2 regions of the Exiguobacterium sp. S22-S28 genome follow, and region 2 is predicted to be linked to the other one. Evidence: predicted binding sites of a transcription regulator. Region 2 holds the regulator's gene; the other holds the start of a gene.
What was found. Region 2 encodes Rex, which represses fermentation and respiration genes when NADH is low (regulators of the CRP and FNR family bind a similar motif). Its sites were predicted from a motif close to TTGTGAAATATTTCACAA; they were not measured.
Positions count from the first base shown of each region.

Region 1: adhE (bifunctional acetaldehyde-CoA/alcohol dehydrogenase) is a predicted target of Rex. The motif match lies at 1,272-1,289, and genes of this name have one in related genera.

Region 1 is NZ_JBHFFC010000026.1:74,507-77,926, reverse strand. It holds gene ACHA8N_RS07035 (Na+/H+ antiporter family protein) at 1-400, opposite strand, end outside; gene ACHA8N_RS07030 (beta-class carbonic anhydrase) at 549-1,100, opposite strand; gene adhE (bifunctional acetaldehyde-CoA/alcohol dehydrogenase) at 1,434-3,420, shown strand, end outside.
Region 2 is NZ_JBHFFC010000033.1:147,960-151,379, forward strand. It holds tRNA gene ACHA8N_RS16435 (tRNA-Ala) at 111-183, opposite strand; gene tatC (twin-arginine translocase subunit TatC) at 291-1,070, opposite strand; gene ACHA8N_RS16445 (twin-arginine translocase TatA/TatE family subunit) at 1,078-1,281, opposite strand; gene ACHA8N_RS16450 (redox-sensing transcriptional repressor Rex) at 1,281-1,940, opposite strand; gene ACHA8N_RS16455 (ABC-F family ATP-binding cassette domain-containing protein) at 2,097-3,420, shown strand, end outside.

The DNA of each region.
Region 1 (3,420 bases), on a different contig from region 2:
ACGGTGGAATGATGATCGGGATGAAGGCGATGTGGATCGGCAAGACGTTTTGTGAACTGATCGCCAGTAACAAAATCGCGAAGGTGATGAACCCTTTTAATTTTTTGACCGATGCGGCGTCAGCCGTTCGCTTCGAACGGGTGATTAAGGCATGAGCCAATGCATCCGGCAAACCGGTTTTCGACAAGGCGACGGCGAATGCACCAAGCAAGGCATAGCTGAGGGCGATTTCGGCTCCAGCGCCGAGCCCGCCGGCAAACGTCTCGATCGTCTTCGTTAAACTGAGTCCGCCGACCACTCCACCGACGATGGCACTCAGGACCATCGCGAGTACGATATGGACGCGGAAGATCGCTAAAGCAAATAATAAAACAACGGCAATAATGACTGCATTAAACATTTTAAAACCACACTTTCTTTTGGTATCACTGTACTATACTAAAGTATCATACAGACCGTTCTTTTGACTGTCAAGAAAAAAACACAAAAAGGTATGACCGGCGTCAAATCGAGGCAGGTCATACCTTTCTTCTACATTAAAGAGCGATTCAGCAATCGACTTGATCAAGTTTTCCTGTTCCCGGATCGATGACGAGTCCGTGCACTTCCGTACCTGGTGGCAACAACGGGTGGTTTTTGATCAATCCAACCGAGTGACCGACGTTTTCTTCGACGGATGTGAAGCCGCGTAACCATTGCTTCAAGTCGACGCCGGAAGCATCGAGTGTGTGCAGGACTAGTTCGTTGATGCCACGGTCTTGCATCTCCGCAATCATCTTCGCCGGATCGATCGTACTCATGCCGCAGTCATGATGTCCGATGACAATGACTTCTTCCGCGCCGAGGGCGTAGAGAGCGACGAGAATTGACCGCATGACGGATCCGAATGGATGGGACAGGACGGCCCCGGCATTCTTGATGATTTTGGCATCACCGTTTTTCAGACCAAGCGCGTGGGGAAGGAGCTCCGTCAAACGTGCATCCATACAGGTCAGAATCACAACCTTCTTATCCGGGAACTTATCCGAGATGAATGGTTCGTATTGTTTCTCTTCGACGAACTGTTGATTAAACGCAAGCATTTGATTAACGACTGACATGATACTTCCTCCTTTAAGACAAATGAATGATGGAACTATTTCTAGCGTACACGATGAACGATTGGTCAGACAAGCAGATTCATGATTTGCTGTGACAGTTGTCACAGGAGTGGGACAAAAAAGAGAATCCTTGCGTCAGAACGGATGGATTCGTTGAAAACGCTCTCATTGGTGTGAAATAGTTCACAGGATAGTCATGCACAAATGGAGAAAAAGACGGTATGATTGATTTGTGAAGGAAAGCACAAACTATTCGAAATCAGCTTGGCATTCCTAACATGCTGTAGGGAAATGCAGACTCAGATTCGTTCCAAAATAGGGAGGAAACCTAACATGGCTGTCAAAGAAAAAATCAAACAAGATGTCTCACCTGTCGAACAAGCAATCAATCAAATCGTCGCGAAAGGTCAAACGGCACTTCAAGAATTACTGACATTTGATCAAACGAAAATCGATACGATCGTTCGGGACATGGCGCTCGCCGGTCTGGAACGTCACGTCGAACTGGCTCGTCTCGCGGTCGAAGAGACAGGACGCGGTGTCTTTGAAGATAAAATGATCAAAAACATGTTCGCTACTGAATACATCTATAATAGTCTTCGGAATGAAAAAACGGTCGGGATTTTAGAAGAAGACGTCCAAAATGGCATCACCTATATCGCGGAACCGGTCGGTGTCGTCTGTGGCGTCACACCAGTGACGAATCCGACATCAACGACGATGTTTAAAGCATTGATCGCGATCAAGACGCGTAACCCGATCGTCTTCGCCTTCCATCCGTCCGCACAAAACTGTTCACTCGAAGCAGCGAAAACATTACGCGATGCGGCCGTCAAAGCGGGTGCACCAAAAGATTGTATCCAGTGGGTCGAACAACCGTCACTCGAAGCAACGAAAGTCTTGATGAATCACACCGATATCGCGATGGTCCTCGCGACAGGCGGAGCCGGCATGGTCAAATCGGCGTACTCGACCGGAAAACCAGCGCTTGGTGTCGGACCGGGTAACGTACCGTGTTACATCGAAAAAACAGCTAAAATCAAACGCGCCGTCAGTGATTTGGTTCTCTCAAAAACATTTGATAACGGAATGATTTGTGCGTCCGAGCAAGCGGTCATCGTCGATCAAGAGATTTATGCCGAAGTGCGGGCAGAAATGGAAGCACTCGGTTGCTACTTCTGTACACCGGACGAGAAAAAACGTCTGGAGGCACTGGTCATCAAAACCGATACATGTGCCGTCAATGCGGACATCGTCGGGAAACCAGCGACCTGGATCGCAGCAAAAGCCGGCATCGACGTTCCGAGCAACACCGTCATGCTCGTTGCGGAACTTGAGAAAGTCGGGGCGGAAGAGCCGTTGTCACACGAAAAATTAAGTCCTGTCCTCGGTGCGTACAGTGTAGCTTCAACGAATGATGCTTTCCACGTCGCAGAACGCATGCTTGAAATCGGCGGACTTGGTCATACGGCCGTCATTCATACAACAAACGATGAGTTGATGACGGCATTTGGTCTCCGGATGAAAGCCTGCCGGATTCTCGTCAACAGTCCATCGGCACACGGCGGAATCGGCGATCTCTACAACGAATTGACACCATCGTTGACACTCGGTTGCGGATCATACGGTAAAAACTCGGTTTCAGAAAACGTAACGGCGAAACATCTACTCAATGTCAAGAAGGTGGCGAGACGACGCGTGAACATGCAGTGGTTCAAAGTACCGGAAAAGATTTTCTTTGAAAAAAACTCGGTTCAATACTTGAAATCGATTCAAAATGTCTCACGGGCGTTGATTGTCACCGATCAATCGATGGTTGAGTTCGGTTATGCCGACAAAGTCATCCGTAACTTGCCGGCCGGCGTCAGCTACCGGATCTTTGACCAAGTCGAACCGGATCCATCCGTGACGACTGTTCAAGTCGGTGCCCAAGCAATGCGTGATTTTAAACCGGACTTGATTATCGCCCTCGGTGGCGGATCGGCGATGGATGCTGCGAAAGGCATGTGGTTATTCTACGAGCAGCCAAACGAAACGTTCTCGAACCTCCGTCAAAAGTTCATGGATATCCGCAAACGGGCCTATAAATTCCCGGAACTCGGCAACAAAGCGAAATTCGTTGCCATTCCGACAACATCCGGTACGGGATCAGAAGTCACACCGTTCACCGTCATCACCGACAAAGAGAAAAACGTGAAGTATCCGATTGCTGACTATGCATTGACACCAGACGTTGCCATCGTCGATCCGGAGTTCGTCATGACGGTGCCTGCCTCGATCACGGCGGATACAGGGATGGACGTTTTGACACACGCAACAG
Region 2 (3,420 bases):
TTTTTTTACCGTTTTATGCCATCGTTATAACCATTATCCTAAATTCCCCATCTGTTATCCGGTCAACAAAAAAACTCTTGGTTGCCCAAGAGTTTTCAGGTAAAACGATATGGAGACTATCGGGCTCGAACCGACGACCTTTTGGCTGCCAGCCAAACGCTCTCCCAGCTGAGCTAAGCCCCCGTGTGTTTCTATTATGAGTATACCTATTGCTGTTCATTTTTTCAATATAAAATTAGACCGCTTACAAAAAAATTCTCCCTGCCGCGATGGCACGAGAGAATCTCTTATTAATCGTTCAACTCACGCATCAAATCCGCCTGTCGCTCCAGTTCTGCTTGTTGCTCCAAGATCAGTACTTTTTTATACGTCCGCGCTGAAATCAGGATGCTGATTTCATATAAGACGAACAACGGGACAGAAATCATTAAATGCGAAGTGACGTCCGGCGGTGAGATCAACGCCGCGACGACGAATAACGCAAAGTAGGCATACTTCCGATTCTTCCGCATGAAGAACGGCGTCACGAGTCCAAGGCGTGTCAAAAACATCGTCACGACCGGCAGTTGGAACAGTATTCCAAACGGGATCGTCAAGCGGATCAAAAAGCTGAAATAGTTCTCGACGCCGATGACTTGTTCGATGCCGAGCTCTTGTCCGAGCTCTGTCGATACTTCAAGTAAAAACGGTAACAACCAAAAGTAAGAAAATGAAACACCAGCTAAAAATAAGAAGAACGTTACTGGAATATACGTCAACGTCGCTTTTTGCTCTTGGTCATGCAGACCGGGACGGATGAACGCCCAAAGCTGGTACATCCAAAACGGTGACGCCAAGACGATTGCGATGATGAACGCAAGATTCAGATATAACATCAGTGGATCAGCCACGTTAAAAGCGTTCAGACCAATTCCGAGCTCCTTTAAGTCAGCCTGCAGAAAACGTACAAGCGGACGGACAAGCGGAAAAGCTGCAGCGAACATGACCACCACGATGATGAGCGACCAGATGATCCGTTTCCGGAGTTCATCTAAGTGCGTCGTCATACTCTGCTCTTGATCGATCGCCATGATTCACTCACTTCTCTTTCGTTTCGTCCTTTTTGTCTTTATCATCTTCCATGATGCCGTTTGTCGCGCTCTTGAATTCTTTTAACGTTTGACCGGCAGCGCGGCCGAGTTCCGGTAATTTTTTTGGTCCGAAGATGATTAAAGCGACGACGCCGATCAAGGCGATGCTCCCCGGGCCGATACCAAGTGTCAACGGGATTAAGTTTTCCATTATGATTTCACTCCTTCAGCTGATTGCGAATAATGCTTCATGAAATAAACAAGCGACTGCAACTCAATCGACAGATCGATGTGATGGACGCGAACATGGGCCGGTACGTTTAATCGTGCCGGTGTAAAGTTCAGAATGCCGGTCACACCATACTCAACTAACTCGTCCGCTACTGACTGGGCGAACTGGGACGGTACCGTCAAGATGGCGACGTCGACATGGTTCGCTTTGATTTGTTCTTTCATATCTGACACGTGGTAAATCGGAACGTCTTGTGTCGTCGTTCCGACCTTGTCCTCATCCGCGTCAAACGCGATGACGATACGAGTACTATTATTCTTTAAAAAGTTATAATTTGCAAACGCTGTTCCGAGGTGTCCAACCCCGATTAAGGCGACATTCGTGACCTCGTCTTGGTTGAGTGTCTTTCGGAAAAATGTTAACAAATGTTGAACATTGTAACCGTACCCTTTTTTCCCTAACGCCCCAAAGTAGGAAAAGTCACGACGGATTGTCGCCGAGTCGACTTTGACCGCTTCGCTGAGCTCGGCTGACGAGACGCGCAGCTTGCCGGAGTTGTAAAGACTCTGGATGAAACGATAATATAACGGCAGTCGTTTCGCCGTTGCTTGTGGTATTTTTGTGTCTGGCCCATTCATACTGCAGTTCCCCCTTCGTCCACGTTCTGACGTGGCACCCAAATCATTGCAAAGAATTCTACTCTCCTTGATTGTAAACCACTTCACATAGAGTAACAAATATTATATTCGGCAGGATTTTTCGTGATAGACTAAGGGGTGGAAGGATGGATGGATATGATTCTCTTACAAGTAAACCAACTCTCAAAATCATTCGGCGTTGAGCCGATTTTAGAAAATATTAAACTCGAAGTACAGGAACGGGACCGGATTGCCCTCGTCGGACGAAATGGTGCCGGAAAATCGACACTTTTAAAAATCATCGCCGGCGAGCTGTCGCATGACTCCGGGGAAATCATGAAGAGCAAGGAAGTGCGGATCGGTTACCTCGCTCAGGACAGCGGACTTGAGTCCAACGAATCGATTTGGAATGAGATGCTGACCGTGTTCGAACACCTGCAGGATCAAGAACGGGCGTTACGCCGGATGGAAATCGAGATGGGCATGGAACACATATTAAACGATCCGACTGCCTACGACCGTCTCTTGAAAACATACGATCAAGCGCAACATGACTTCTCGGAAGCCGGCGGTTATCAGTTCGAAGCCAACATCCGCTCCGTCTTACACGGGATGCGCTTTTATCCGGACGATTATTCCCGCCGGATTCAGACGCTTTCCGGTGGACAGCGGACCCGGCTCGCTTTGGCGAAGATGTTGCTGCAGGCACCGGAACTGTTGATTCTCGATGAGCCGACGAACCACCTGGACATCGATACACTGTCTTGGCTTGAAAGTTACTTATCCGGTTACCGCGGCGCCGCCTTGATCGTTTCCCATGACCGGTATTTCCTCGATCAAGTCGTCAACGTCGTCTATGAATTGTCCCGCAACGTCTCCCGGAAGTTTACCGGTAATTATACGAAGTATCTCGAACAAAAAGCGGCGCTGTACGAACAGGAAATGAAACAGTTCGAACAACAGCAGGAAGACATCGCGAAGATGCAGGATTTCATCCAGCGTAACATCGCCCGCGCGACGACGACGAAACGGGCGCAAAGTGTTCGCAAACGCCTTGAGAAAGTCGACCGGATCGATCGACCGGACGGCGACGAACGCAGTACTGTCCTGTCGTTCCCGATTGAGAAACAAAGCGGCAATGACGTGTTACAGGTCAATCAACTTGCGGTCGGCTATGAAGCAGCCGTCTCAAAAAATATCACGTTTAGGCTGCAACGTGCCGAGTCGCTCGCGCTTGTCGGACCAAACGGGATTGGCAAGTCGACGTTGCTGAAAGTCCTCGTCGGCCGTCTGAAACCGTTATTTGGTGACTATCGTTTCGGCACAGGTGTCTCGATCGGCTACTACGATCAGGAGCAGGCGGAACTGAACGACCGCAACCGAGTCATCGACGAGATTTGGAACGAATGGCCGTTGATGCGCGAGCAGGAAGTCCGGTCCGTGCTTGGACAGTTCCTCTTCAGCGGAGATGATGTCTTCA